2 regions of the Vibrio sp. SCSIO 43137 genome follow, and region 1 is predicted to be linked to the other one. Evidence: riboswitches for the same ligand, from Rfam matches in the RefSeq annotation. Region 1 holds a riboswitch; the other holds the start of a gene.

Evidence for each region. Region 1 has a riboswitch for lysine ahead of PK654_RS05325 (Na+/H+ antiporter NhaC family protein). Riboswitches for the same ligand answer to the same signal wherever they lie in the genome.
Region 2: another riboswitch for lysine. It lies ahead of lysC (lysine-sensitive aspartokinase 3); the one in region 1 lies ahead of PK654_RS05325 (Na+/H+ antiporter NhaC family protein).

What each region holds. Positions count from the first base shown of each region.
Region 1 is NZ_CP116383.1:1,107,889-1,123,981, forward strand. Features, by position in the region: gene PK654_RS05295 (TSUP family transporter) at 17-790, opposite strand; gene dinG (ATP-dependent DNA helicase DinG) at 832-2,904, opposite strand; gene PK654_RS05305 (porin) at 3,548-4,582, shown strand; gene PK654_RS05310 (DUF2057 domain-containing protein) at 4,684-5,301, shown strand; gene PK654_RS05315 (inosine/guanosine kinase) at 5,476-6,780, shown strand; gene PK654_RS05320 (H-NS family histone-like protein) at 6,845-7,252, opposite strand; lysine riboswitch at 7,635-7,815, shown strand; gene PK654_RS05325 (Na+/H+ antiporter NhaC family protein) at 7,920-9,515, shown strand; His leader region at 9,675-9,805, shown strand; gene hisG (ATP phosphoribosyltransferase) at 9,874-10,770, shown strand; gene hisD (histidinol dehydrogenase) at 10,775-12,076, shown strand; gene hisC (histidinol-phosphate transaminase) at 12,077-13,132, shown strand; gene hisB (bifunctional histidinol-phosphatase/imidazoleglycerol-phosphate dehydratase HisB) at 13,143-14,216, shown strand; gene hisH (imidazole glycerol phosphate synthase subunit HisH) at 14,216-14,827, shown strand; gene hisA (1-(5-phosphoribosyl)-5-[(5-phosphoribosylamino)methylideneamino]imidazole-4-carboxamide isomerase) at 14,840-15,577, shown strand; gene hisF (imidazole glycerol phosphate synthase subunit HisF) at 15,559-16,093, shown strand, end outside.
Region 2 is NZ_CP116383.1:271,428-287,520, reverse strand. Features, by position in the region: gene PK654_RS01430 (PglL family O-oligosaccharyltransferase) at 1-496, shown strand, start outside; gene PK654_RS01425 (pyridoxal-phosphate-dependent aminotransferase family protein) at 574-1,692, opposite strand; lysine riboswitch at 1,917-2,093, shown strand; gene lysC (lysine-sensitive aspartokinase 3) at 2,196-3,551, shown strand; gene metH (methionine synthase) at 3,621-7,301, opposite strand; gene PK654_RS01410 (cation:proton antiporter) at 7,490-8,761, shown strand; gene metA (homoserine O-acetyltransferase MetA) at 8,795-9,736, opposite strand; tRNA gene PK654_RS01400 (tRNA-Asp) at 10,064-10,140, opposite strand; rRNA gene rrf (5S ribosomal RNA) at 10,170-10,285, opposite strand; rRNA gene PK654_RS01390 (23S ribosomal RNA) at 10,417-13,304, opposite strand; tRNA gene PK654_RS01385 (tRNA-Val) at 13,655-13,730, opposite strand; tRNA gene PK654_RS01380 (tRNA-Lys) at 13,762-13,837, opposite strand; tRNA gene PK654_RS01375 (tRNA-Glu) at 13,840-13,915, opposite strand; rRNA gene PK654_RS01370 (16S ribosomal RNA) at 14,040-15,591, opposite strand; rRNA gene rrf (5S ribosomal RNA) at 15,908-16,023, opposite strand.

The DNA.
Region 1 (16,093 bases):
ACCTGCCTGACATTAATCACAAAAACCATGCCTCATAAGCAAGTTTAATTGCCATAATGCTCACCACGGTAACAAACACCGGCCGGATAAATTTAGCCCCGAAACGGATGGCAGAGTGTGCACCAACGTAGGCGCCTAGCATCAGGCAGACACCCATGGTTAAGCCGAGAATCCAGTTCACATGGCCAAGCAGTGCAAAAGTAACAAAGGAGGTGAAGTTACTAGTAAAATTCATCGCTTTGGCAAGGCCAGAGGCGAGCAAAATATTAAGACGATAAATAGCCATACTGCTTACCATCCAGAAAGCGCCAGTACCCGGCCCGGCCACCCCATCATAGAAACCCAGCGATACACCTTGTGCCCACTGTATCTGGGTAAACTTGTTGCTTTTCTCCGGCAGGGCATTACCCGTGGCGGGAGGAGATTTCTGCCAGATGGTGTAAATTGCCGTAGCCAGTACAATCAGGGGAATGGCTTTTTCCAACCATTCAGTACTAATAGCATCAACAACCATGGTTCCTCCAGTCGCGCCAACTAGAGTGGCCAAAAAAGCGTGTATCCATAGTTTAGGGCTAAATAATTTCTTTCGGTAGAAGGTCACCGCAGCAGTAGAGGAGGCAAAACTGGCTGCCAGCTTATTGGTTCCTAAAGCAATATGCGGCGGCAGCCCTATAGAGAGAAGGGCAGGAATAGTTAGCATGCCACCACCTCCGGCAACAGCATCAATAAAACCAGCAGCAAAGGCAACCAGGGCCAAGACAACCAGCATAGCTGGTTCCAGCATTTCCATATAAATTCCGTTAAATAAAGCAGACGAAATGAGCGAGTCTGCTATTTCTCAATTACTCGTTTAAAGGGGGGGAGAGAGTCGAGTAAAAGTTTGCCATATCTTTTACTTACCACTCGTCGATCCAGAATGGTGACTCTACCAGAATCTTGCTCTGTGCGCAGCAGTCTTCCTACAGATTGAATCAACTTCTTACTCGCTTCTGGTACCGATATCTGCATAAACGGGTTGCCGCCTTTTGACTCAATATATTCAGCATGAGCCTGCTCGACGGGTGAAGTAGGAACGGCAAAAGGAATTTTAGTAATAATCAGATTACTGAGCAGATCACCGGGCAGATCCAAACCTTCAGAAAAACTACCGGTACCAAACAAAATACTGGTGCTGCCTTTTTTAATCAATTTTCTATGTTTTTGCAGAATATCGTTTCTCGAACCATCCCCTTGTACCTGTAATGCCCAGCCTTTTTTAGTAAACAGGCTAGAAAGTTGATCTGCAACCTGATTCATCTGCCAGTAAGAGGAGAAAAGTACCAGATTGGCCTTGTCAGCCTGAATCATCTCAGGCAGTTGTTGGCTTAGGTAGTCGGTAAACTCAGAAGCAGAAGGTTCATACTGCATTTTAGGTACTATAAGTTCTCCATTGTCCTGATAATTAAAAGGAGAGGCAAGGGCGAGGAACTGGACACCATCTTCTGCTTTCTCACTAATACCTGCCTGAAAGCAGAAATAGCTAAATGAGTTTAATGCCCTTAATGTTGCTGAAGTCAGTACGGCTCCGACGCAGCGGCTCCATAACTGCTGATCTAACTGCCAGCCAACTTCCAGAGGAGAAACGTTAACGATAAAGTCGCCATCACGGTCAGGGTTAATATCCAGCCACTTAACCAGCGGGGCTCCTTTCTCTTTTGTAGTGGCCATTAGCTGCCACACTTTAGCTAAGTTTTCCAGCCTCTGGTTATAGAAACCCATTTCCGCCAGAGCAGGCTCTGCCAGCTTGGCTGAAAGCTCTCCGTCTTTAACCTGTTCTGCTATCAGATCTGCAATTTTTGATAACGCCTGAAAGCCCTTACCGGATATCTGCTTTAATTCTTTGGATTGATTTTCCAGCCATTCGGGAAGTTCGCCGTTTTCAAAGCGATAACTGTTCTCTTCAAAACGGCTGCTATCAAACTGTTTACTTAATTGAGTCAGAGACGGAATAAGTTGCTGGATAGCATCCTGAAGTTCATTTCTGAACCGGTTAACCCGTTTTTCATCTGCCAGACTGCAAAATTTAGCGCTGGACTGATTTAACTTTTCCAGCCAACTAGCTGCGCCTTTCAGGCTGGCTGCAGCGGAAGCATGATCTCTGGCAACCTTAGGTAAGTGGTGTGCTTCATCAAACACGTACATAGTATTGTCAGGTTCTGAGAGAATAACGCCACCACCCAGATCAATATCAGCCATCACCAAGCTGTGGTTGGCAATAATGACATCATTTTTATCCAGTTCTGAACGGGCTTTCTGAAAAGGGCAGCCTCTGTGGTTTGGCAAACTGTTATTACAGCTGTGCTTATCGCTGACGATAGCGCTCCAGAGTTCATCTTTTATTGCCTTGGGCCATGAGTCTCTGTCGCCGTCCCATTTCCCCTGAGCAAGGGAGCGGTACATGGTTTCAAGTAGCTCTATATCTTTCTGCTTTGGCTTACTTTCAAACATAGCCAGTTGCCCGCCATCTGCACCGCAGGCAGAGGCCAGCTTTTCACTACAGCAGTAACGTTGTCTTCCTTTAGCCAGAATAAAAGAGAAGTCGAGATCGGTAATGCGTCTATATAAAGGAAGATCTTTATTCAGTAGCTGTTCCTGCAAGGCTACAGTAGCAGTGGAAATTACTACCTTTCTGTTGTTCAGCACAGCGGAGGGTATTACTGCCATTAGATAGGCTAGGGATTTACCAATACCTGTACCGGCTTCGGCCACCATAATCCGGTTCTGTTTATGGTACTCACCACAAAGAGTCTTAGCCATTTCCGCTACAAGGTAGTTTTGTGCTCTGCGGGGAATAAAGTTATCCAGTTGATGGTGAAGATTTTGGTAACTCTTTTTGATCGATTTCTGAATATTTGGATTAAGCATAACAGGGCCGTTTTTGATCAGGCGCGAATGGTAGCACATCTTGCTATTAACACTCTAATTCAGCACTTATCAGAAAAAGCTAATGCAAATATAACGCTTTTATGAACAGTTTATGAAAACTTATAAAACCCTATAAAGCTGTTTTTTCTGGCTATTTCCCTATAGTTGACAGCGATATAGCTCACAGTTCAGCGCCCTTTTTAAACATTTCTTGAGGAGAGTCACAAAAAAAAAATGAACTACAACATAGAGCAACCAATTGGTTGATTGATTGGTTTAATGTTCTTTGTGAGCATTTGATTGTGGTGGCATATTCTGTTAAGTGTTTTAATTTCTTTATTTGTTGGTGTTTAATTCTGAAATGAGTGGTGGTTAAGTGATGATTAATTACTCTAAATTGGTTATTTGAGTAACCTATTAATAGTGCTGTAATTGTATAACTAATTGATATTTAAGGGTTTATCTATTTTTATTTTTATTTTTTTAGGTGATTGACATGAGCGACGATCTTTTGCAATCTAATCCCCGAAATTTAGTGGCGATGATGCTTTGCGCTTTAGCTAAGGGTCATCACCAATAAAACAAAAAAAAGGGAACCAAAAGGATTTCCCGAAATTTTCTTAAGAAAAGGCAGTGGATTATTATGAAAAAGACTCTAATCGCTCTATCAGTACTAGTTGCAGCTGGTTCTGTTAACGCAGCAACTATCTACGAGAACGAAGGTTCTTCAATCTCAGTATCTGGTGAAGTAAAAGCTACTTACTGGAACAAAGAAATAAAAGCAGGCGCAGCTAAAACTAAATCATCTGAGCTAGTTTCTAAAGGTACTCTTCAGTTTGATATTGCTCATGAAATCAATGCAGACGTTAAAGCTCTTGCTGGTTTTGAATACGATTTCTCAAGCGGCAACGACGCTAATGGCGATGATGTATGGGTTGGTCTACAAGGCGACTTCGGTACAGTTAAGATTGGTGAAACTGGCAATCCTTTCGGCGTTCTAGAAAACGTTGATATCGGTTCAGAAGCAGAAAACGTTGCTCTTTCTGGCGACAATGCTGAAGAAAGCAAAGGTCAAGGCATCCGTTACTCTAATGATTTCGGTCCAGTAGCTGTTTCTGCAGCTTATTTCTTCACTACTGATGATGAGACAAACGGTTCTGGTACTGATTCTGATAAAACAAAAGGCACAACATCACTATCTGCAGAATACTCTCATGATATGTTCACTGTAGCTGCTGCATACTCTGCTGGTGAGCGTGAGCTAGGCCAAAATGCTGGTGACAAAGCTGTAGATACTAAAGTTGCTGGCCTATCTGCTTCTGCAAGCTTTGGTCCTGTAGAGTTTGGTGGTATGTTTGCTAACTATGAAGCAACAAGTACTGTACTTGCTTCACAAATCGCTGACGGTGACGCTTACGGTGTATTCGCTAAGTTCGATGCAATGGAAGATCTACAGCTATACGTTTCTCATCAGGCATTTGATGCTGATAAGAAATATGCTACTACAGGCGTTAAATCTAAGTCTGAACTAAAAGAAACAGCTACTTTCTTCGGTGCTACTTATACTCTAGCTCCTAAAGTTTCTATGACAGGTGAGTACCTGATGACTGAAGCTAAAGAAGGTTCTGCTAAGGCTGAAGAAGATCGCATGACTCTTAACCTTAAAGTTAAGTTCTAATTGATTTTATCTTAGATAAATCTTTGAAATTAGCGAAAACCAGCATAGTCTAACTATGCTGGTTTTTTTAATTCTATTTACCCTCTCTAAAGGAAGTTTTTATGAAGAAAGTATTGGTACTTATTGCACTGTTTTTGCCTTTAACATCATTGGCAAATGTCCTACAGCTGCGTAGCGGTATGAGTGTTGAAGTGATAAATGGTGAGAAGACAGAAAGCCAGTTAGCTAGGACACAACAATTGTTAGAGGGTAGAAACCAGATAACCGCAATGTATGAAGCAACTTTCAGAGTTGCAGGGAAAGATGAGTATATTGCTTCTAAACCTTACTTGTTGACCTTTGATACAAAAGAAGATGTTCAACTTGAAGTTGTTAGTAACCGTTACAAAGTACTTAAAAAAGCCTTTGATGCTAAGCAGCCAATTTTTAAGCTAGTTAATGCATCAGGACAAGAAGTAAAAATGGAGCAGTTTGTGATTCCTACCACTTCAAGCTTCTTACCATACGCTAATGTGCCTGCCTTAGTAGAAGCTTACAATAAAGAGCACGGTATTTATTTCTCTAACGAAGCTGGTTATGAGCAATTTACTCCGGAGAAAATCACTGAGCTAAAAGAAGCCGATGCTAGCAAGCCGGTAGCACAACTGCAGTACTGGTACTCAAAAGCGACCAGAGCAGAACGAAAAGCATTTAAAAAGTGGATGATCGACCAAGAGTAATCATCTGCTTTATCTTGTAAGAGCCGGAGCTAACTATAGAGCCTCCGGTTTTTTTGTTTTCACTTGTTGCAAAGAAATACCACGCAACCGTTTGCCTTGTTTTCTATTTATTGCTGTCGGTGACATAGAGGGCTAGAATTGGCGCTTTACTATATTAACCAGCAGAATCAGCTTATGAAATTCCCCGGCCAGCGCAAATCCAAGCACTATTTTCCTGTTCATGCTCGTGACCCATTGGTCAGCCAGACACAATCAAGTAAAAAAATGGCAAGTACTCATATTATCGGGGTTGATCAAACTCTGGTGGATATTGAAGCGAGAGTATCTGATGATTTTATTGAAAAGTATGGCCTGAGTAAGGGACACTCTCTGGTTATTGATGATCAAACAGCAGAAGCGCTTTACCAGCAGCTTAAGCAAGAAGATTTAATCAGCAATGAGTTTGCTGGCGGAACCATTGGTAATACTCTGCATAACTACTCTGTACTGGCCGATGATAAGTCGACTCTGCTGGGTGTAATGAGCAAGAGTATCGAGATTGGTAGCTACGGTTATCGTTATATCTGTAAAACCTCCAGCCGTATGGATCTGAACTACCTTCAGGGCGTAGAAGGTGCCATTGGCCGCTGTTTTGCACTGATTACTGAAGATGGTGAGCGTACCTTCGCTATTAGTGAAGGGCAGATGAACCAGCTTTCTCCTGATAGTATTCCAGAGTCTATTTTTAAAACCGCTTCAGCGCTTGTGTTAACGGCGTATCTGGTTCGCTGTAAAGAGGGCGATCCAATGCCTGAAGCTACTATGAAGGCCATCGAATACGCTAAGAAATACGATGTGCCTGTAGTACTGACTCTTGGTACCAAGTACGTAATTCAGGACGACCCTAAATTCTGGCAAGACTTCTTAGCTGAAAATGTTTCTGTCGTTGCTATGAATGAAGAAGAAGCAGAAGCCTTGACAGGGGAAAATGACCCGTTGTTAGCTTCGGATAAGGCGTTGGATTGGGTAGATATGGTTCTGTGTACAGCAGGCCCTGTAGGGCTGTTTATGGCGGGTTATACTGAAGACTCAGCTAAGCGTACAACATCATTGCCTTTGCTACCGGGTGCTATTGCAGAATTTAATCAATATGAGTTTAGCCGCCCTGCAACCAGGTCTTCCTGTGAAACACCGATTAAAATATATTCGCATATTGCGCCATATATGGGTGGACCGGAAAAAATAAAAAATACCAATGGGGCAGGAGATGCTGCGTTATCAGCTTTATTACATGATATGGCCGCGAATAAGTACCACAAAGAAAATGTGCCTAATTCAAGTAAACACCAGCACGCTTATTTAACTTACTCTTCATTCTCTCAAGTTTGTAAGTATGCAAACCGTTCAAGTTATGAAGTTCTGGTACAACATTCACCTCGTTTATCCAGAGGACTACCAGAGAAAGAAGACAGCCTGGAAGAGGCATATTGGGAAAGGTAATTTAGCAATAGATGCCAATAAAAAAGAGCTCATTAAGAGCTCTTTTTTATATTCAAATGAAATCTTAGATTAGGAAATCATCTAAAGATTTACCAGCGTCAAGCTGAGATTGAATTGCAGAAGGTGTTCTGCCCTGACCTGTCCAGGTCTTTTCTTCGCCGTTTGTATCTACATATTTGTATTTAGCAGGGCGTGGGTCGCGCTTCTTGCGTGTTTTAGTTTTTGCTTCACCAGAAAGAGCTGAAATAAGATCTTCAACATCAATTCCGTCTTTTGCAATCATTTGCGCATATTCTGCAAGTTTAGCTTCGCGTGCTTCGTTTGCTGCTTTTTCTTCTTCAGCAGCTTCGCGGCGCTCTTCTACAACAATAGTTAGTTTTTCTAAGGCTTCTTCTAATTGTTCGAAAGTTAATTCGCGAGCAAATGCACGCAGACTACGAATATTAAGCAGAGTTTTAGTAAGTTCTGACATGATTTATCCCATATGATTTATTAAACGATTATAATAATAACAGTGAAATTGGATTATACAAATAAAAAATCTAAAATTATATATGAAAATACCTCTATTAATATAAAAACGTAGCCATATACGTCGATTTTGATATAAGAAATGTGTATTTATTATTTCAGATTATTTAATTAATGGGTTTGCTTGCTCATATAACCTTTTTGCTCTGATATATTCTTAAGCCTCATATCTCGCATCTAGCTCATATATTGTACAGATCTGCGCCATTTCAGGTTGTGGTTGGATTTTTATGTTGCAAAATATGCTTAAATCCGTAGAATTATGCATACCGTTAGTCAGTTACTGTATGTGTAATAGATTTTTTCTAGTTATTTCATAGAGTAATTGAAGTAGAGGCGCAATTACTATCAGTACTTTCTGTTGGGGTGATACCAATGAACAGAGACGAAAGGAGTTGTTGCCGAAGTGAATATGCATATCAAAGCTATTCGCTGGGGTTGTGTCGAATAGGTACAACACTGCCATAGTATATTTGTTGTTAACTATGGAGCGCTACTGTAGGTTGAAAGAAGATTTCGCTTCTTTTTCACTTCATTTATAGAATGTTACATTCGGTTATTTGTAACACGTCTGCAGTAGATCTCTAACCAATTGGTTTAAGAAGATCATGGATTTAATAGACTTTGCATCATCCCCTTTATCCCTGTTGCCACCAGTAATGGCGCTGGGGCTCGCAATTTTAACCCGTCGCGTACTGTTATCCCTTGGTATAGGTATTGTTGTAGGGGCATTTTTGCTTGCTGATTACTCTGCTGTAAGCGCACTCGGCTATATCACAAACACAGTAAAAGGTGTGTTTGTTGAAGATGGCGGAATAAATAGCTGGAATATGAGTATTGTCGCTTTCCTGTTATTACTTGGAATGATGACAGCTTTGCTAACTTTATCCGGCGGTACCCGTGCGTTTGCAATGTGGGCTCAGGTAAAAGTTAAAAACAGAAGAGGTTCTAAATTACTTGCCGCATTTTTAGGCGTATTCATCTTTGTCGATGATTATTTTAACAGCCTTGCTGTCGGTGCCATTTCCCGCCCTGTGACAGATCGGTACAACGTATCCCGCGCAAAACTTGCCTATATTCTTGACTCAACGGCCGCACCTATGTGCGTATTAATGCCGGCATCAAGTTGGGGGGCTTATATAATGACAATCATTAGCGGAATATTAGTGACTCACGGAGTAACTGAATATACCGCATTAGGTGCATACCTGAGATTAGTTCCGATGAACTTCTACGCCGTATTTGCCCTATTAATGGTATTTGCAGTGGCATGGTTCCAGATTGATATCGGTTCTATGCGCAAACATGAATCAGATGCTCTGAATGGAAATGAAAATAACCTTGAAGAAGGTGATAAAAATGCCCGAGATCTGAATGAAGAGCTGGATATTGTCGAAAGTGAAACAGGTAAGGTATCGGATCTAATTCTGCCGATTGTTTTCCTAATCATCGCCACTGTTGCATCGATGCTATATACCGGTGGTCAGGCTCTTGCTTCTGATAATATCGAATTTAATCTTCTTGGTGCATTTGAAAATACCGATGTAGGTAAGTCGCTAGTATATGGTGGTATTGTCGGTGTTGCAGTAGCACTAATTACTGTATTCAAGCAAAAACTACCTGCAAGCGATATTGGCAAAACACTTTGGATTGGTGCTAAATCAATGTGGGGTGCAATCCTGATATTAGTATTCGCATGGTCAATTGGTTCAGTAATTGGTGATATGAAAACCGGATCTTATTTATCCTCTCTGGTTCAGGGTAATATCGACCCACACTGGTTACCTGTTATTTTATTTTTGCTTTCTGGTCTTATGGCATTTTCTACCGGTACTTCGTGGGGTACCTTCGGAATTATGTTGCCAATTGCCGGAGATATGGCCGGAGCGACAGATATTGCTCTGATGCTACCTATGTTAGGTGCGGTATTAGCTGGTTCTGTTTTTGGTGACCACTGTTCTCCGATCTCTGATACCACCATACTGTCATCAACAGGTGCAAAATGTAACCATATTGAGCACGTGGCGACACAGCTTCCGTATGCACTGATTGTGGCTCTGATCTCTTGTACAGGTTATGTTGTTCTGGGAATGACAGCATCCATCACTATTGCATTTGTTGCTTCTGCCGTCGCATTTGTAATGGCGTGCTTTGTAATGTCTGCAGTATCTAAGTCTGCCAGAGAGCGGGCTCAGATGGCTTAATTTAGCCGTTAACTTAGCTATTTTATAAGGGAAGCTTCGGCTTCCCTTTTTTAATCAGAAAAAAGTTAAATTTTCTGTTGAAAAAATGATTAAGCTTAGTTAGTGTGAATAGCAACCAAACGGAATTAAAGAATCTATGCGTAATTTAATGTCAAACATTCGTCATCACCATCATCCTGAGTAGTCTTTCGGGAGATGTACGCATATCCGGGAGACAGTAAATCCCGGAGGTGAAATCAAGTGCACAAGATTTGGACCCTCGGGAAGTAGATTTCCGGGGGTTTTTTAGTTTTCAGGACAAAAAATCTGTGTAGTAAAGAATTGAAATTAACCAAATTAACAGACAGGGAAAATAATAATGCAAACACAACGCCTAAGAATTGCCATTCAGAAAAAAGGACGCCTGAGCAAGGAATGCCAGGATCTTCTCAAAAAATGTGGTGCCAAGTTTAACCTGATGGGAGAGCGTCTGGTTGTTCACGTAGAGAACATGCCGCTGGATCTTCTGCTGGTCCGTGACGATGATATTCCGGGGTTAGTTATGGACGGAGTGGTCGATTTGGGCTTTATCGGTGAAAACGAGCTCGAAGAGGTTCGTCTGGACAGAGTCGCACTAAACGAACCAAGTGATTTTGTTGCACTGCGTCGTCTGGACTTCGGTGGTTGCCGCCTCTCTATTGCCATCGATAAAGATGAAGTTTATAACGGCCCTCAGGACTTAGCCGGTAAGCGTATTGCCACAACCTACCCACACCTTCTTAAAGCCTATATGGACGAACAGGGCGTTGATTTCAGCACTTGTATGCTGACAGGTTCCGTTGAAGTTGCTCCCCGCGCAGGCCTGGCAGATGCCATTGCTGACTTAGTTTCTACCGGCGCTACACTGGAAGCCAACGGCCTGAAAGAAGCAGAAGTTATTTTCCGTTCGAAAGCGACCTTGATTCAGCGTGCCGGAGAGTTTGACAGTGACAAGCAGGCGCTGATTAATAAGATACTTACCCGTATGCAGGGCGTTATTCAGGCGAAAGAGTCCAAGTACATTATGCTGCATGCACCTTCTGATAAATTGGATCAGGTGAAGCAACTGCTACCGGGTGCTGAAGATCCTACTGTACTGCCATTATCTGCAGAGAAAAACCGCGTAGCCGTTCACCTTGTGAGTACCGAAAACTTGTTCTGGGAAACTATGGAGCAGCTTAAAGAGTTGGGCGCCAGCTCTATTCTGGTTCTTCCTATCGAAAAGATGATGGAGTAACAAGATGAAAACGGTCGTTTGGCAATCACTGAGCGAATCTCAGCAAGAGTCTGTACTGGAGCGCCCTGCCATCACTGAAGGCGCGAATATTACTGCTGCGGTGAGTTCAGTTATAGAGAAGGTGAGAGCAGAAGGGGATAAGGCTCTTATTGAACTTACCGAGAAGTTTGACGGCGTGACTCCGGACTCTATCCGGGTTTCAGAGCAGGAGATAGAAGCCGCTTCTGCCCGTCTGTCAGAAAAGATGAAGCAGGCACTGGAGCAGGCACATAAGAATATTTCTGTTTTCCATAAAGCACAGAAGCCGCAGCCTTTGCGGGTTGAGACACAGCCGGGTGTAGTATGCGAGCAGGTAACCCGCCCGATTAATAAGGTTGGTCTGTATATCCCGGGCGGAAGTGCTCCGTTACCTTCAACAGTACTTATGTTGGGTGTACCGGCTCAGATAGCGGGATGCCGCAAGGTGGTTCTCTGTTCCCCGCCACCAATAGCCGATGAGATTCTCTATGTCGCTAAGCTTTGCAATATAGATGAAGTCTATAATGTCGGTGGCGGACAGGCCGTTGCTGCTATGGCTTACGGTACAGAGACGGTTGCTAAAGTAGAAAAAATCTTTGGCCCGGGTAATGCCTATGTGACGGAAGCGAAACGTCAAGTAAGCAATGACTTCCGTGGTGCAGCTATTGATATGCCTGCCGGGCCTTCTGAAGTGCTGGTTATTGCGGATGAATACGCTAATGCAGAATTTATTGCCGCCGATCTTTTAAGTCAGGCAGAGCACGGACCAGATTCTCAGGTGGTTTTGCTGACTCCGTCTGCGGTAGTGGCTGACAAAGTGGCTGACGCGGTACAGAAGCAGCTTAAGCAGCTATCCAGAAGCGAGATTGCTGAGCAGGCTCTGGGTTCCAGCATTATCGTGATTGCTGATTCACTAACTCAGTGCGTATCAATATCTAATTTTTACGGGCCTGAGCACCTTATTGTTCAGACGCGTAATCCTCGCGAACTTCTGCCTCTGCTGGACAATGCCGGTTCTATTTTTCTAGGTGACTGGTCGCCGGAATCGGTGGGAGATTATGCCTCCGGAACTAACCATGTTCTGCCGACTTATGGTTATACCCGTACCTACTCCAGTTTAGGTCTGGCAGATTTCTGTAAGCGAATGACGGTGCAGGAACTTTCCGCTGACGGCTTACAGGCGCTGGCACCAACGGTTGTGACAATGGCAGAAGCAGAAGGGCTGGATGCCCACAAACGGGCAGTGACCATTCGTGTTGAAGCCCTTGAGCAGGGAGCGTCGAACTAGATGGAAAAATTAGCCCGTAAACAGGTTCAGGAGCTGACACCTTATCTGTCGGCAAGACGTATCGGTGGTAGCGGAGATGTCTGGTTAAACGCCAATGAGTCTCCGTTTAATAATCAGTACCAAAGCTCATTTGAGTCACTAAACCGCTATAGCGAGTGCCAGCCAGATACGCTTATTCAGGCTTATGCAGACTATGCAGGTGTAGCGCGGGAGCAAGTACTCACGTCCCGTGGTGCCGATGAAGGGATTGAACTGCTGATCCGTGCCTATTGTGAGCCCGGTGAGGATGCCATTCTTTATTGTCCCCCGACTTATGGTATGTATGCCATCAGTGCCGAGACGATCGGCGTTGAACGTAAGACCGTTCCCTTGACAGATCAGTGGCAACTGGATCTGGATGGTATTGAGCAGAGCCTGGATAAAGTAAAACTGGTCTTTGTCTGTAGCCCGAATAACCCAACCGGTAATCTTATTGAGCGAGCCGATATCATTTCACTGCTTGAGATGACAAAGGACAAAGCCATAGTGGTGATGGACGAAGCCTATATCGACTTCTGTCCGGAAGCTTCCACAAAAGATCTGCTGGCAGAGTACAACAACCTCGCCATACTAAGAACCTTATCTAAAGCCTTCTCTCTAGCCGGACTAAGGTGTGGTTTTACCCTTGCCAGTGAAGAGATTATTCAGGTGCTGTTAAAAGTTATTGCGCCTTATCCGGTCCCTGTCCCAGTGGCAGATATTGCGGTTCAGGCACTGTCTGAAGATGGTCTTAAAAGAATAGGCGAGCAGGTTACCGAACTAAACGCCAATAAACAGTATCTTGAGCAGTCCCTGTCTCAGCTAAAGGATGTTGTTGTCTATCCGGGTTGGGGTAACTACCTGCTGATCAAGTTCCCTGAAGGAGACCAGCTATTTAAGGCGGCGTGGGACAACGGCATTATTTTAAGAAACTCACCGATTGAAAACTGTGTGCGGATCAGTGTCGGAAGCCGCGCAGAATGTGAAAAAACGGTCAGTTTTATTCAGAAGCAACTGGACGGCACATTAGCCCAATAAGGAAATTACAGTGAGCAATCAACAAAAAATACTATTTATTGACCGGGACGGAACGCTGATTGTAGAGCCTCCCGTGGATTTTCAGGTTGACCGGCTGGACAAGCTTGAGCTGGAACCATTTGTCATTCCAAGCCTGCTGACACTTCAGGATGCTGGTTATCGTCTTGTTATGGTCAGTAATCAGGATGGTCTGGGAACAGACAGTTATCCGCAACAGGATTTCGATGCGCCCCATAATATGATGATGCAGATATTTGAATCTCAGGGTGTCAAGTTTGACGATGTACTACTCTGCCCGCACTTTGAAGAAGATAACTGCAGTTGCCGTAAACCTAAGCTTGGAATGGTAAAAGAGTACCTGCAAAGCGGAAAAGTCGATTTTAAAACTTCTGCAGTTATTGGTGACAGAGAGACGGATCTGCAACTGGCAGAAAATATGGCGATTCGCGGTATTCAGTACAACCCGCAGAGCATGGGCTGGCAGAAAATTGTCACTGAACTTACGGTAAAAGAGCGTAAGTCTCAGGTCGTCAGAACCACTAAAGAGACGGATATCAGTGTTGCCGTCAATCTTGATGTTCAGGGCGGAAATGAAATCTCAACCGGCCTTGGCTTTTTTGACCATATGCTGGATCAGATAGCCACTCACGGTGCTTTTCAGCTTAAAGTGAAGGTAGACGGTGACTTACATATTGATGATCACCACTCGGTAGAAGATACCGCTCTGGCACTTGGTCAGGCGCTGAAAGAAGCTCTGGGTGATAAACGCGGAATCGGCCGCTTTGGCTTTAGCCTGCCGATGGATGAGTGCCTTGCTCAGTGTGCACTGGATTTATCCGGCCGCCCTTATCTTAAGTTTGACGCTAAATTTGGTAGAGAGTTGGTGGGTGACCTGTCAACAGAGATGGTAGAGCACTTCTTCCGCTCACTGACAGATACACTGGCTTGCACGCTGCACCTCTCTTCGTCCGGTGAAAATGATCACCACATTATTGAAAGTCTGTTTAAAGCCTTTGGCCGTACACTGCGTCAGGCGATAAAAGTCGAAGGTACTGAATTGCCTAGTAGCAAGGGGGTTCTCTAATGAGTGCGAAAGTTGTCATTATTGATACCGGTTGTGCCAACGTCTCTTCAGTTAAATTTGCTATAGAGAGGCTTGGTTATGAGGTGACTATCTCTAAGGAGCCGGAAGTGGTTCTGGCCGCAGACAAGCTGTTTCTGCCCGGGGTAGGTACTGCCAGCGAGGCGATGAACAACCTTAAAGAGCGTGATTTGATTGAACTGGTGCAAAAGGTAGAGAAGCCTCTGTTGGGCATCTGCCTTGGTATGCAGCTTCTGGGTAAGCTATCACTGGAACAGGGAGCGAAGTCTTCGGAGCCGGTGGCTTGTCTGGAGCTGTGTGACGGCGAAGTCAGGCAGATGGAGACGGGTGATCTTCCCCTTCCTCATATGGGCTGGAACACCGTAAAGGCAGAAAAGGGTAATCCGTTGTTTAAAGGCATTGAAGAAGACGAGTACTTCTATTTTGTGCATAGTTTTGCCATGCCGGTCGGTGATTACACCATCGCACGTTGTGAATATGGCCAGCCTTTTTCTGCCGCTATTCAGAGTGGAAACTACTATGGTGTCCAGTTCCACCCGGAGCGTTCATCTAAAGCTGGTTCGCGTCTGATTCAGAACTTTCTGCAACTATAAAAGGATTTTAATGTGATTATTCCCGCACTCGATTTAATTGAAGGTCAGGTTGTCCGCCTCTTTCAGGGGGATTACGGACAAGTAACTGAGTACAAGGTAGATCCTGCAGAGCAGTTTAACCTTTATCATAAAGCCGGAGCAGACTGGCTTCACTTAGTTGATCTAACCGGAGCAAAAGATACCAGTGCCCGCCAGCTGGATTTGATTGCAAAGCTGCTGGCCAGTACGCCTGCAAGCATTCAGATTGGTGGTGGTGTTCGTAATGAGCAAGACGTAAAAGATTTACTGGATGCTGGTGCCCAGCGTGTAGTGGTCGGTTCTACCGCCGTTAAGCAGCCTGAGCTGGTTAAAGGCTGGATGGAAAAGTACGGCGCGGAAAAAATCGTTCTGGCTCTGGACATCAATATTGATGAGCAAGGGGTTAGAAAGGTAGCGATTTCCGGCTGGCAGGAAGATTCCGGAGTGACCATTGAGGCACTTATAGATGACTATCTGACGGTTGGCCTTAAGCATGTACTTTGCACTGATATCTCCCGTGACGGTACCTTAGCAGGCTCAAATGTCGAGCTGTATATAGACTTATGCAAGCAATACCCTCAGGTGCAGTTCCAGTCATCAGGTGGTATCGGCTCCCTTGCTGATATAGAAGCACTGAAAGGAAGCGGTGTTGCCGGTGTGATTGTCGGACGTGCGCTATTAGATGGTAAGTTTACCGCAGAGGAGGCATTCCAATGTTGGCAAAGCGAATAGTACCCTGTTTAGACGTTCGTGACGGACAGGTAGTAAAAGGGGTTCAGTTCAGGAACCACGAAATAATCGGAGACATCGTTCCTTTGGCACAACGTTATGCTGAAGAAGGCGCTGATGAACTGGTTTTCTATGATATCACCGCCTCCTCTGACGGGCGTGTTGTTGATAAAAGCTGGGTAGCCAGAGTAGCTGAGGTGATTGATATCCCGTTCTGTGTTGCAGGTGGTATTAAGTCAGCAGAAGACGCAGCGCGTATTCTGCAGTTTGGTGCTGATAAGGTGTCAATTAACTCTCCGGCACTGGCAAATCCGGAATTGATATCAGAACTGGCGGATAAGTTTGGTGTTCAGTGTATTGTGGTTGGTATCGACTCGTATTTTGATAAAGAGACCGGCAAATATCAGGTTTATCAGTTTACCGGTGATGAAGCCCGTACTAAGGCCACTCAGTGGGAGACCAGAGACTGGGTGGAAGAAGTGCAGAAGCGTGGCGCCGGAGAGATTGTTCTTAATATGA
Region 2 (16,093 bases), 840 kb from region 1:
GCTGTACTGGGTCGATCAGAGAACGGCCAAATACAAACGGTACGCTACACATAAATACATAAACAGTGGCGTGAGAATGTTCGCTTTATTGCTTCCTTTAGCGTTATGCAGCTATATGGCTCTGACTTTTCAGGCCAGCTATCAGCTAACGCAATTTGCTAAAAGCTACCCGAAACAGGAAAAGGTGTTAGAAGAAATTATTGCCCCACTCTCATTTCAGAATCAGGTAGAGTGGCTGAAGCATAGCAGCCGTTTCCGCTCCGGCCTTGTCGCGCAAGATTTAGCAAGCACACAAGAGTTTATTTTGTGGGCCCGTCAGGCTATTAAAAAGCAACCGACCAGACTTCTGTACCGGAATCTGATTCTGGCCTATTTTGCTACAGGAGAAGTGAGCAAGGCTGAGCAGATAAGAGATGAGGCAGGTTACCTGTTTCCGGATAGCGACTTTTCTATGCTCTATCTTGAACCGATAGTAAAAACCGAAAAACAGAATTAAACCGGGCAGCGATAACCTAGTCAATTGATGTTAAAGGCGGAGAGTAATCTCCGCCTTACTCTTTAATACAGAGTTTTTTAGTTCAATGTCTCTTCAAGGGCTTTCAGGCATAAAGCCACATTTTCAGATCGTGCCGCATAGCCCATTAAACCAATACGCCATGTTTTACCCGCCAGTTTGCCCAATCCTGCACCTATCTCCAGATTGTATTCATTTAACAGCCTCTGTCTGACTTCTGCATCGTCGACACCCTCAGGTATATTAACGGCATTAAGCTGAGGTAAACGGCAGCTTTCATCAACAGCAAAAGAGATCCCCATTGCCTCCAGACCGGCTTTAAGCTTTTCGTGCATTATCTGATGCCGTTTCCACGCATTTTCAAGGCCTTCATTCTTCAGTATCAACAGAGCCTCGTGCAGGGCGTACAGGCTGTTTACCGGTGCAGTATGGTGGTAACTCCTTTTACCCTCTCCACTCCAGTAACCCAATACTAAGCTTTGATCGAGAAACCAGCTCTGTACAGGATGCTGACGCTGGCGAATCTTATCAACGGCTTTTTGTGAGAATGTCAGTGGAGCTAAACCCGGCACACAGGAGAGGCACTTCTGACTTCCCGAATAAACAGCATCTAACTGCCACTCATCCACCAGCAGAGGAACACCGCCAAGAGAAGTTACTGCATCAACAATGGTTAGTGCTCCTCTCTCTCTGGCCAGCTCGCTCAGAGCTTTTGCATCACTAACTACGCCTGTAGAAGTCTCAGCGTGAACAAAAGCCAGAGCCTTGGCATCAGGATGTTCATCCAGAGCGGCTTTTACTTTTTCAAGGCTGATCGGTTGACCCCATTCATCATCAACCAAAATAGCTTCACCACCACAGCGGACGACATTTTCACGCATCCGCTCACCAAACACGCCATTACGGCAGACAATGACCTTATCGCCGGGTTCTACCAGATTAACAAAACAGGCTTCCATCCCGGCACTTCCCGGTGCTGAGACAGCAATAGTAAACTCATTTTCAGTCTGAAAAGCATATTTCAGCAGTTGTTTTAGCTCATCCATCATAGCGATAAACAGAGGATCTAAATGTCCGACTGTAGGGCGGCTTAGTGCCTGAAGTACCTGAGGAGAGATATCTGATGGCCCTGGCCCCATCAGGGTACGCTTAGGTGGAATAAAGCTCTGTATTGTCATAATTTTTCCCTTTGAACATCAACTTTGTTCTTTGTTTATCGAAACTACCTTATGATTTGTGCTCGGTAATATTGAAAGCAATGACTTAGATTAGAACATTTCAGCAGACTCAACAATTCGACTCAAGTCTAGAGGTCAAACCAGATATACAGGCAATGAATAAAGTTTGACTAAAAATTCATTTAGCCATTGACATTCCTGCTGCAAAAACGTTCAATGAACATCATTACAGAAGAGGAGCATTGCCCAGGCAAGTGTTTTGTGGAGCCTCAACTCCAATACACTACACTGAGGGGGAGCAATGCCGAGATGAGTATTTAGTGAGCGTAATTACTTGTCGGTTGAGCAGGCTGAATCCTGCTGACTGTCACCGGAACATCTGGTGGGGAGCTTCTGAGGTTATACTCATTTCTGATGTTTTTCCTCCGCTCCCGAATACTCTTCTCTTTGATAACAATTAAGTTTTCAGCAATTTTATGGATGAATAAAAAGGGAGAATTAGTGTGAGCACATTTAATGTCGCTAAGTTTGGCGGAACTAGCGTTGCGGACTTTACCGCTATGAGTCGTTGTGCAGCCATTATCGAAAACAATCCAGACACTAAACTGGTGGTAAGCAGTGCCTGTTCAGGGGTGACTAATCTGTTAGTTGAACTGGCCAGTGGCGTCAACTCTGAACGTCAGAAAGAGCTGTTACGTCAGTTAACTGAGTTGCACAATTCCGTTATTGATCAGTTAGCCGATCCTCTGGAGACGGAAAATAACGTTCACCAAGTGCTGAAACAGGTCGCCATGGTTGCAGAGCAAGCCGAACAGCAACCAAGCGACAAGCTTACCGATCAGCTTGTTGCCAGCGGCGAACTGATGTCGACCTACATTCTTACCCAACTAATGAAAGAGCGTGGCATAGACGCCGTCCGCTTTGATATCCGTGAAGTAATGAGGACATCGGCGGCATACGGGAAAGCAGAACCGGAACTGGAAGAAATTTCCCGGCTGGCTCAGGAAAAGCTGGTCCCCCTTTGTCAGAAACATGTCGTTATCACGCAAGGCTTTATCGGATCAGACTCTGAAGGCAATACAACCACACTTGGGCGCGGTGGCAGCGACTATAGTGCCGCCCTTATCGCTGAAGCCGTTGAAGCCAAAGGCCTTGAAATCTGGACCGATGTTCCGGGTATTTATACAACTGACCCCCGTATCGCCCCTAAAGCTTCACCAATTCCTGAAATCAGTTTTAGTGAAGCATCAGAGATGGCTAACTTTGGTGCCAAAATTCTGCACCCTTCAACGCTTCTGCCAGCCCTGAGACATCAAATCCCGGTTTTTGTCGGCTCTTCTAAAGCGCCAGAGAAAGGCGGAACCTGGATCAAGCAAGAAGTGAAAAGTGCCCCGCTGTTCCGTGCTATCGCACTGCGCTGCAACCAGACCATGGTAACCCTGCACAGCCCTAATATGTTCCATGCTTATGGTTTCCTGGCTGAAGTATTTAAGATTCTGGCGCGTTATAAGATCTCCGTTGATTTGATTACTACATCAGAGGTGAGCGTCTCCCTGACGTTAGATCAAACCAACACTGCCGGTGGCTCACCCGAACTGCCTGCCGAAGCGCAAAAAGAGCTGGAACAACTTTGTAGTGTTGAGATAGAACAAGATCTCTGTCTGGTTGCCCTGATAGGTAACAATATGAGCGAGTGTAAAGGTTACGCCAAAAAAGTGTTTGGTACGCTGGAAGATATTAACCTGAGAATGATCTGTTACGGAGCCAGCCAGCATAATCTCTGCTTCCTTGTCCGTTCAGCTGATTCAAGACGTTCCGTTCAGATGCTGCATCAGGAGCTATTTGAATTAAGAGAATAGTCACTGCATATACAGAAAAGGTCGGCAAATTGCCGACCTTTTATTTTTAACATCAAAGAGTAAAGCAACTTAATCGATATTTGGCGCCAGCCAACGTTCAGCCTGTTCTGCATCCCAGCCTTTTCTCTCGGCATAATCATCTAGCTGATCCTTTTGAATCTTTGCCACAGCAAAGTATCTTGAATCAGGGTGAGAGAAATACCAGCCTGATACCGATGCGCCCGGCAACATGGCATAGCTGGAAGTCAGCTGCATACCAATTTTTTCTTCCACTTGTAACAGATCCCATATCTGCTGCTTTTCACTGTGTTCAGGACAAGCCGGATAACCCGGTGCAGGACGAATTCCCTGATACTTCTCCCGGACGAGTTCTTCATTAGTAAGATTTTCATCCGCCGCATAACCCCATAGCTCTTTTCGGACCTTTTCATGAAGATATTCAGAGAAAGCTTCAGCCAGCCGGTCAGCAACGGCCTGAATCATAATAGAGTTATAGTCGTCTCCCTGAGCTTTAAACTGATCAGCCAGTTCACGCTCCCCGATTCCACCGGTAACAGCAAACATACCAACCCAGTCTGGTTTTGAGCTCTGCTTAGGAGCTATATAGTCAGACAAACAGTAGTTAAAGCCCTTCGGTTTCTCTGTCTGTTGACGCAGGTTATGCAGTTTACTGGCGAGCTGATTGCGTTTGTCGTCAGTATAAATCTCGATATCATCACCAACAGAGTTGGCAGGAAACAGTCCGCAAATACCTTTAACCTTAAGCAGCCCTTCTTTTTCAACTTTATCCAGCCAGAGATTAGCGTCACGATAAAGGCGTTTCGCTTCTTCACCTACTTCTTCATGTTCAAATATCGTCGGGTATTTACCCATCAATGACCAGGTCATAAAGAATGGAGTCCAGTCAATATAGTTGCGCAGCTCTTTCAGGCTCTCCGGTTCAAATACATGCACACCAGCTTTAACAGGCACAGGAGGAGTATATTCTGCCCAGTTAATATCAACCTTGTTCTCACGTGCTTGCTCGAGAGTGATCGGCTTAGTTCTTGGCGTTTTTCTGTTGTGCTGATCTCTTACTCTGTCATATTCCTTATCCAGCCTCTCAACAAACTGAGGCCTGAGTTCATCAGAAAGCAGAGAAGTACAGACACCCACCGCTCTGGAAGCGTTGTTTACATAAACCACAGGGTGAGAGTAGTTCTGTTCGATCTTAACGGCGGTATGTGCTTTTGAGGTTGTTGCACCACCAATCATAAGAGGAAGATCAAAGCCTTGACGCTCCATCTCTTTCGCCACATGTACCATCTCATCAAGAGAAGGCGTGATCAGGCCTGAAAGACCGATAATATCAACATTCTCTTCTTTAGCGACTTTAAGTATCTGTTCACAAGGCACCATCACCCCGAGATCGATAATCTCGTAGTTATTACATTGCAGTACCACACCAACAATGTTCTTACCGATATCGTGAACATCGCCTTTTACTGTAGCCAGCAAGATCTTACCGTTAGAGCTGCCAGCCTGTTTAGCCGCATTAATAAATGGTTCCAGATGCGCAACCGCCTGCTTCATTACCCGAGCAGATTTTACTACCTGTGGCAGGAACATCTTACCTTCACCAAACAGATCGCCGACAACGTTCATACCGTCCATCAGAGGCCCTTCAATCACCTCCAGAGGCTTCTCAGCATTAAGGCGTGCTTCTTCTGTATCTTCAACAATAAATTCGGTAATTCCTTTCACCAAAGCATGCTCAAGGCGTTTTTCTACCGGCCAGCCGCGCCACTCTTGTGCTGATGCATCTTCTTCTTTACCGACACCGTTTTCACGATACTCATTGGCAATATCCAGCAGCAGTTCTGTAGCATCTTCACGACGGTTTAGTACCACATCTTCAACCGCATCACGCAGCTTTAACGGTACATTGTCGTAGATTTCAAGTTGTCCGGCATTAACAATACCCATATCCATACCGTGTTTAAAACAGTGGTACAGGAACACAGCATGAATAGCTTCACGCACATAGTTATTACCACGGAAAGAGAACGAAACATTGGAAACACCACCAGAGATCATGGCGTAAGGGAGATCCCGCTTAATATCCGCGACGGCATTAATAAAATCTACCGCATAGTTATTGTGTTCATCTATCCCTGTCGCGATAGCAAAGATGTTCGGATCAAAGATAATATCTTCCGGCGGAAAGCCGACTTCATCCACCAAGATGCGGTAAGCATTGGTACAGATCTCCAGTTTTCTCTCACGGGTATCAGCCTGACCAACCTCATCAAAGGCCATTACTATCACAGCCGCACCATAGCGACGGATCAACTTAGCCTGCTCGATAAATTTCTCTTTGCCCTCTTTAAGGGAGATTGAGTTAACAATGCTTTTGCCCTGAATACATTTCAGGCCAGCTTCAATTACCTCCCACTTAGAGGAGTCAACCATAATAGGCACTTTAGAAATTTCAGGCTCTGAAGCACATAGGTTAAGGAACCGAACCATACAGGCTTCGGCATCCAGCATACCCTCATCCATATTAATATCGATGATCTGCGCGCCGTTCTCTACCTGTTGGCGGGCAACTTCTAACGCCTCATCATAAAGCTCTTCTTTGATCAGACGCTTAAATCGTGCAGAACCGGTCACATTGGTTCTTTCACCAACGTTTACAAACAGGGTGTCTTTATCAATAGTCAGCGGTTCAAGACCCGATAAACGACAGGCACGCGGAATATCAGGCAGGGCTCTAGGCTTAATACCTTCAACCACCTTGGCCATTTGACGGATATGTTCAGGTGTTGTGCCGCAGCAACCACCAACAAGGTTCAGGAAGCCACTTTTTGCCCACTCCTCAACATGCTCTGCCATATCTTCCGGTGACAGATCATACTCACCAAAGGCGTTTGGCAAACCTGCGTTAGGGTGAACAGAGACAAAGCTTTCGGAGATCCTCGACATCTCTACTACATACTGTCTTAACTCATCCGGCCCTAATGCACAGTTAAGCCCGAAAGAGATCGGATTTACATGTCGTAATGCGTTGTAGAATGCCTCTGTAGTCTGTCCTGACAGGGTTCTTCCCGATGCATCAGTGATGGTTCCGGAGATCATTACAGGAAGTTCCGTTCCCAGTTCTTCAAAAACTGATTCAACGGCAAACGCACACGCTTTAGCATTCAGGGTATCGAAAATAGTTTCAATCAGGATAAGATCTGAGCCACCTTCAATTAAAGCGCGGGTAGACTCACTATAAGCTTCAACCAACTCATCAAAGCTGACATTCCTGAATCCCGGATCATTTACATCTGGGGAAATAGAACAAGTACGGTTGGTCGGACCCAGTACACCAGCAACGAATCTTGGTTTTTCAGGCGTCTTTGCTGTCCATTCATCAGCAACTTCACGGGCAAGACGTGCAGCTTCGAAGTTTATCTCTGCACTAAGGCTCTCCATATCATAGTCAGCCATAGCAATGGTTGTAGCGTTGAAACTGTTGGTTTCTAATATATCTGCGCCGGCTTCCAGATACTTTGAATGGATCTCTTTGATTATCTGCGGCTGGGTAAGAACAAGGAGATCATTGTTGCCTTTCAGATCAGATGGCCAGGAGGCAAAGCGTTCTCCGCGATACTCTTTCTCTTCCAGTTTATAGCCCTGAATCATGGTCCCCATACCACCATCAATCAGTAAAATCCGCTGTTTAAGTATCTCTTCTATTTGCTCTCTAATCTTGCTTCCAGTCACAGTACAACCTCAATCCATTACTTATATCGCTACATCCTATCACAGCCAATATAGAAATCTAGACGTCTAAAATTAAAAATACTCTCTGTCAGAATAAACATCTGAATTAACATTTATTTTTCATATGACAATTGATAATTAAACAATTCAGGAGGAGAATTCACACTTTCTCATCAACCGGATTAACCATGACTGTCTACTACACTCTCTGTTTCCTTGCAGCTGCAGCAATGGCGATTGCATTTATCAACAGCAAAATAGGAAAAATGCAAACCACCATTGCCATCACCGCCGGCTCAATGATGCTTTCACTTCTAATCATAGTTGCCGGACATAACGATTGGTTTAATCTGATAGAAATTGCATCTACCACCATAGCTGAAATTAATTTTGAAGCTTTCCTGTTAAAGGGAATACTTGGCTTTCTGCTGTTTGCCGGCGGACTGGGAATTAAACTTCCTAACCTGAAAGATCAGAAGTGGGAGATCACGGTGCTGGCTCTGTTTGCAACTCTGTTCTCTACCTTCTTTATTGGTCTGGTACTGTTTGCCATTGTCAGTCTGCTAGGTATTAAACTAGGCTTTATTTACTGCTTACTATTCGGCGCACTTATTTCACCAACGGATCCTATTGCTGTTCTCGCCATTGTAAAAAAGCTGGACGCTCCAAAACGGATATCGACTCAGATAGAGGGCGAATCGCTGTTTAATGACGGCTTTGGTCTGGTACTGTTTGTCACCCTGTTTGCTATTGCTTTTGGTAGTGAAGCACCAACGGTCGGCAGTGTAAGCCTACTGTTTCTGCATGAAGCGGTCGGAGGAATTCTCTACGGCTTTGTTTTAGGTTTGGTTTTTCACTATCTGATTAGCGCAACCAATGATCACTCCATGGAGCTGTTACTTACCATTGGTATCCCGACAGCAGGTTACGTTTTCGCTGATATTATTCACGTCTCCGGTCCTCTGGCCATGGTGGTATCAGGCATCATGATTGGTAACTGGACACGCTTTGTCGGTTTCTCTAAAGAGAGCGAAGAGCATCTAGACCATTTCTGGGAACTGGTAGATGAGTTCCTCAACGGCGTTCTGTTTCTGCTTATCGGCCTTTCAATGCTTCTTTTTGAATTCCATAAAGAAGACTGGATTTTGATGGTACTGGCTATTCCTCTTGTTCTGCTAAGCCGTTATCTGAGTGTATTTATCTCTTACCTCGGCTTCCGCCGATTCCGCACATATAACCCTTGGTCAGTGAAGATTTTGACCTGGGGTGGCTTAAGGGGTGGTCTTGCGATAGCGATGGCACTGGCCATTCCTGCCGGTGTTATGGTTATCCCGGAGAAAGGAATAGATGTCAGGGAAATTATCCTGGTGATGACCTACTCTGTGGTTGTGTTCTCAATACTGGTTCAGGGAGCGACCATTACTCCCCTGATTAACAAAGCCAAATCTGCAGAAGAGTAGATACGATAAAGGGTAGCTGAGCTACCCTTTTTATTAATCATCTCTTGTAAAGTTGTCTTCTGAGAAGTGTTCCAAATCGTAAGGTGTCTGCTGGTATACACAGTAGTTTAACCAGTTCGAAAACAACAAGTGTCCATGACTACGCCAGCTGGCTATCGGCTGGTTATCCGGATTATCGTTAGGGTAATAGTTTACCGGTATAGCCGGATCCATCCCCTCACCAAGATCCCTTACGTATTCGTTGTGTAAGGTGTGACATTCATACTCAGGATGTCCGGTGACAAAGACATTCCGCTTATCTTTAGTTGCTGCCAGATAAACCCCTGCTACGTCAGACGTGGCCAGAATATCCAGATCCGTATGCTCTAACAAAAACTCAGAAGTAAAGTCTGCATACCTTGAGTGTGGCGCGAGAAAGTTATCGTCAAACCCTCTTAAAATCGGGTGGTAGATATCATGAATCTTATGGGTATAAACACCCGATAACTTCTCTTTGCGCGTTTTTTTCGGGAGGTCATAAAGTAATTTCAGACCAGCCTGAGCAGCCCAGCAAACAAATAGTGTTGAAGTCACATGATCTTTGGCCCAGTTCATGATGCTTTCAAGATGCTCCCAGTAAATCACATCTTCAAACTGTACTAACCCCAATGGTGCGCCGGTAATTATTAAACCATCAAAATTGCGTTGCCTGACGGTTTCAAACTGACGATAAAAGGTATCTAAGTGTTCTGTTGGGGTATTTTTGCTCGGCCGGTTATCAATACGCAGCAGTTCTACATCTATCTGTAGCGGGCTGTTCGACAGCAACCTGAGAAACTGAGTTTCGGTCTCAATTTTCTTCGGCATCAAATTTAAAATCAGTACCTTTAACGGACGAATTTCCTGTGTTGATGCCCGTGACATAGGCATAACAAAAATATTCTCGTTTTTGAGTACATCGGAGGCAGGAAGTCTGTCAGGGATCCTAATTGGCACGGCTCTCTCCATAAGCTATCTAGACGTCTATATAGCCAGATTAGCTTATGGAGCAGGAGAAGTCGAGTTTTTGAACAGAAGAGAAGAAGAAAATTTATCTATAGAGCTTTTATTTCCCTTAAACGCCAAAAAGCCCCAGCATTTCTGTGCGGACGGCCAGTCGCGGACGGCCAGTCTAAGGCTTAATATAAGTGGCGGACGGCGGGGACGCCTAGTCCGGGGTTGCGGTCTACGGGCAAACCTTTTGCGGGACTCGTTGGCCGAAGGCCAAAAGTAATACGCCAGATACGAAAAAACCCCAGTATTTCTACTGAGGTTTCAAATAAGTGGCGGAGCGGACGGGACTCGAACCCGCGACCCCCGGCGTGACAGGCCGGTATTCTAACCAACTGAACTACCGCTCCGCTGCGTGTCTGGTTAGACAAATTTAAAAGCCTGGCGATGTCCTACTCTCACATGGGGAAGCCCCACACTACCATCGGCGCTATTGCGTTTCACTTCTGAGTTCGGCATGGAGTCAGGTGGGTCCACAACGCTATGGTCGCCAAGCAAAATTCTGTTTTTGATTTCACTTTTTCTAAAAAAGTGAAAACCAACAAATCGGAAAGCTGTTTAAAAGTTCGTGTCTCTACACATTCAATGTTCTATTTGAGTCCAAAACAAAACCCCTTGGGTGTTGTACGGTTAAGCCTCACGGGCAATTAGTACAGGTTAGCTCAACGCCTCACAACGCTTACACACCCTGCCTATCAACGTCGTAGTCTACGACAACCCTTTAGGATACTTAAAGTATCAGGGAGAACTCATCTCAAGGCTCGCTTCCCGCTTAGATGCTTTCAGCGGTTATCGATTCCGAACTTAGCTACCGGGCAATGCGTCTGGCGACACAACCCGAACACCAGAGGTTCGTCCACTCCGGTCCTCTCGTACTAGGAGCAGCCCCTTTCAATTCTCCAACGCCCACGGCAGATAGGGACCGAACTGTCTCACGACGTTCTAAACCCAGCTCGCGTACCACTTTAAATGGCGAACAGCCATACCCTTGGGACCGACTTCAGCCCCAGGATGTGATGAGCCGACATCGAGGTGCCAAACACCGCCGTCGATATGAACTCTTGGGCGGTATCAGCCTGTTATCCCCGGAGTACCTTTTATCCGTTGAGCGATGGCCCTTCCATTCAGAACCACCGGATCACTATGACCTGCTTTCGCACCTGCTCGAATTGTCATTCTCGCAGTCAAGCGGGCTTATGCCATTGCACTAACCACACGATGTCCAACCGTGTTTAGCCCACCTTCGTGCTCCTCCGTTACTCTTTGGGAGGAGACCGCCCCAGTCAAACTACCCACCAGGCACTGTCCTCACCCCGGATAACGGGGCTAAGTTAGAACATCAAACATACAAGGGTGGTATTTCAAGGATGGCTCCACTGTATCTGGCGACACAGTTTCAAAGCCTCCCACCTATCCTACACATGTAGGCTCAATGTTCAGTGCCAAGCTGTAGTAAAGGTTCACGGGGTCTTTCCGTCTAGCCGCGGGTACACTGCATCTTCACAGCGATTTCAATTTCACTGAGTCTCGGGTGGAGACAGCGTGGCCATCATTACGCCATTCGTGCAGGTCGGAACTTACCCGACAAGGAATTTCGCTACCTTAGGACCGTTATAGTTACGGCCGCCGTTTACCGGGGCTTCGATCAAGAGCTTCGACCTAAGTCTAACCCCATCAATTAACCTTCCGGCACCGGGCAGGCGTCACACCGTATACGTCATCTTACGATTTTGCACAGTGCTGTGTTTTTAATAAACAGTTGCAGCCACCTGGTATCTGCGACTTCCGATAGCTCCATCCGCAAGGGACTTCACCGTCAGAAGCGTACCTTCTCCCGAAGTTACGGTACCATTTTGCCTAGTTCCTTCACCCGAGTTCTCTCAAGCGCCTTGGTATTCTCTACCCGACCACCTGTGTCGGTTTGGGGTACGATTCCTTACAATCTGAAGCTTAGAGGCTTTTCCTGGAAGCATGGCATCAATGACTTCACGCCCTTGGGCGCTCGACATCGTGTCTCGGCCTTAAGATTTCCCGGATTTACCTAAGAAATCAGCCTACGCACTTGAACCTGGACAACCGTCGCCAGGCCACCTAGCCTTCTCCGTCCCCCCATCGCAATTGTAAGAAGTACGGGAATATTAACCCGTTTCCCATCGACTACGCCTTTCGGCCTCGCCTTAGGGGTCGACTTACCCTGCCCCGATTAACGTTGGACAGGAACCCTTGGTCTTCCGGCGAGGGGGTTTTTCACCCCCTTTATCGTTACTCATGTCAGCATTCGCACTTCTGATACCTCCAGCAAACCTTACAGTTCACCTTCAACGGCTTACAGAACGCTCCCCTACCCAATATCTAAAAGATATTGCCGCAGCTTCGGTGTATAGCTTAGCCCCGTTACATCTTCCGCGCAGGCCGACTCGACCAGTGAGCTATTACGCTTTCTTTAAATGATGGCTGCTTCTAAGCCAACATCCTGGCTGTCTGAGCCTTCCCACATCGTTTCCCACTTAGCTATACTTTGGGACCTTAGCTGGCGGTCTGGGTTGTTTCCCTCTCCACGACGGACGTTAGCACCCGCCGTGTGTCTCCCGGATAGTACTTACTGGTATTCGGAGTTTGCAAAGGGTTGGTAAGTCGGGATGACCCCCTAGCCTTAACAGTGCTCTACCCCCAGTAGTATTCGTCCGAGGCGCTACCTAAATAGCTTTCGGGGAGAACCAGCTATCTCCAGGTTTGATTGGCCTTTCACCCCTAGCCACAAGTCATCCGCTAATTTTTCAACATTAGTCGGTTCGGTCCTCCAGTTGATGTTACTCAACCTTCAACCTGCCCATGGCTAGATCACCTGGTTTCGGGTCTATACCTAGCAACTCGACGCCCAGTTAAGACTCGGTTTCCCTACGGCTCCCCTAATCGGTTAACCTTGCTACTAAATATAAGTCGCTGACCCATTATACAAAAGGTACGCAGTCACACCACGAAGGTGCTCCTACTGCTTGTACGTACACGGTTTCAGGTTCTATTTCACTCCCCTCACAGGGGTTCTTTTCGCCTTTCCCTCACGGTACTGGTTCACTATCGGTCAGTCAGTAGTATTTAGCCTTGGAGGATGGTCCCCCCATATTCAGACAGGATATCACGTGTCCCGCCTTACTCGATTTCACTAATAATGACGTGTCGGTTACGGGGCTATCACCCTGTATCGCTGGACTTTCCAGACCATTCACCTGCATCATTAAAAGCTTAAGGGCTAATCCAATTTCGCTCGCCGCTACTTTCGGAATCTCGGTTGATTTCTACTCCTCCGGGTACTTAGATGTTTCAGTTCCCCGGGTTTGCCCTGTTAACCTATGTATTCAGTTAACAGTAACTGCTTATGCAGTTGGGTTTCCCCATTCGGAAATCGTAGACTCAAGTGGCTTTTACTGCCTAATCTACGCTTATCGCAAGTTAATACGTCCTTCATCGCCTCTGACTGCCAAGGCATCCACCGTGTACGCTTAGTCACTTAACCATACAACCCCAAGAGGTTTCTATGTATGGCAAACAACCAAGGTTTGTGTCTCTCATTATTTGAATGAGCGAGAGACATTTCGATTTTGCCGGACTCAAATATAAGCATCATTACTCAGTAATGTTGCTTCCAAGAACACTTGAATGTGTGTTGGTACCTAAATCTAAAAAAGACTTAGGATTTGAGAACTTTTAATTAGATAACAATCAATCAAATTGTTATCTGTCAGCTTTCCAAATTGTTAAAGAGCAATATCTGTAATAGACATTTTCTAAAGATTCTCAGCGACGAAAAACAAACCAACAATTAACAACCATTGGTTTGGAGTCTATCCAAAAACATTTAGAGAATGGTGGGCGATACCGGGCTCGAACCAGTGACCCCCTCCTTGTAAGGGAGGTGCTCTCCCAACTGAGCTAATCGCCCACTGTAGTTTTAATTCTTCGTGGAGGAAGAATGGTGGGTCGTGCAGGATTCGAACCTGCGACCAATTGATTAAAAGTCAACTGCTCTACCAACTGAGCTAACGACCCAATGGTATCCCGTAGGGGAGTCGAACCCCTGTTACCGCCGTGAAAGGGCGGTGTCCTAGGCCTCTAGACGAACGGGACATAGGTTTGTAAAAGTGTTGGGCACTTTCACAACAATACCCGCTATCAAGCAGGTATCTTTACTCTCTTTACTTTCTAAACCTAATCAATCTGTGTGAACACTCATCAATGCACAATCATCGTTTAAGGAGGTGATCCAGCCCCAGGTTCCCCTAGGGCTACCTTGTTACGACTTCACCCCAGTCATGAACCACAAAGTGGTAAGCGTCCCCCCGAAGGTTAAACTACCTACTTCTTTTGCAGCCCACTCCCATGGTGTGACGGGCGGTGTGTACAAGGCCCGGGAACGTATTCACCGTGGCATTCTGATCCACGATTACTAGCGATTCCGACTTCATGGAGTCGAGTTGCAGACTCCAATCCGGACTACGACGCACTTTTTGGGATTCGCTTACTCTCGCGAGTTCGCCGCCCTCTGTATACGCCATTGTAGCACGTGTGTAGCCCTACTCGTAAGGGCCATGATGACTTGACGTCGTCCCCACCTTCCTCCGGTTTATCACCGGCAGTCTCCCTGAAGTTCCCACCCGAAGTGCTGGCAATCAAGGATAAGGGTTGCGCTCGTTGCGGGACTTAACCCAACATTTCACAACACGAGCTGACGACAGCCATGCAGCACCTGTCTCAGAGTTCCCGAAGGCACTAATCCATCTCTGGAAAATTCTCTGGATGTCAAGAGTAGGTAAGGTTCTTCGCGTTGCATCGAATTAAACCACATGCTCCACCGCTTGTGCGGGCCCCCGTCAATTCATTTGAGTTTTAATCTTGCGACCGTACTCCCCAGGCGGTCTACTTAACGCGTTAGCTCCGAAAGCCACTCCTCAAGGGAACAACCTCCAAGTAGACATCGTTTACGGCGTGGACTACCAGGGTATCTAATCCTGTTTGCTCCCCACGCTTTCGCATCTGAGTGTCAGTATCTGTCCAGGGGGCCGCCTTCGCCACCGGTATTCCTTCAGATCTCTACGCATTTCACCGCTACACCTGAAATTCTACCCCCCTCTACAGTACTCTAGCTTGCCAGTTTCAAATGACCTTCCCGGGTTGAGCCCAGGGCTTTCACATCTGACTTAACAAACCACCTGCATGCGCTTTACGCCCAGTAATTCCGATTAACGCTCGCACCCTCCGTATTACCGCGGCTGCTGGCACGGAGTTAGCCGGTGCTTCTTCTGCAGCTAACGTCAAATGATAGTGCTATTAACACTACCACCTTCCTCACTGCTGAAAGTGCTTTACAACCCGAAGGCCTTCTTCACACACGCGGCATGGCTGCATCAGGCTTGCGCCCATTGTGCAATATTCCCCACTGCTGCCTCCCGTAGGAGTCTGGACCGTGTCTCAGTTCCAGTGTGGCTGATCATCCTCTCAGACCAGCTAGAGATCGTCGCCTTGGTGAGCCATTACCTCACCAACTAGCTAATCTCACTTAGGCTTATCCAATCGCAGAAGGCCCGAAGGTCCCCTCTTTTCCCCCGTAGGGCGTATGCGGTATTAGCTATCGTTTCCAATAGTTATCCCCCTCGACTGGGCAAATTCCTAAGCATTACTCACCCGTCCGCCGCTCGACGTCCAACAAATCATCCGAAGAGTCAATGTTGCCGTTTCCGCTCGACTTGCATGTGTTAGGCCTGCCGCCAGCGTTCAATCTGAGCCATGATCAAACTCTTCAATTTAAGTTTTTGTGGCTCAATGAATACTGAACATTACATAAGTAATGTTTGAATTGACTGTGCTGAGTCTTTCGACTCGTTGGTCACTTCGTATCATTGAAACCGAATTGAAACCGAAGTTTCTAATTTGATTATCATCAACGAGTGCCCACACAGATTGATAGGTTTAAATTGTTAAAGAGCTTTGCTTTATATGCCTAAGCATTTCAGCAGGAGGCGTATAATACGCGTTCTACTTATAAAGTCAACATAATATTTTCATTTAATTCAATAAAAACATTATGGTAACTCACCTCATAGAGGCAAGTAGAAATTAAAAGCCTGGCGATGTCCTACTCTCACATGGGGAAGCCCCACACTACCATCGGCGCTATTGCGTTTCACTTCTGAGTTCGGCATGGAATCAGGTGGGTCCACAACGCTATGGTCGCCAAGCAAAATTCTGTTTTTGATTTCACTTTTTCTAAAAAAGTGAAAACCAACAAATCGGAAAGCTGTTTAAAAG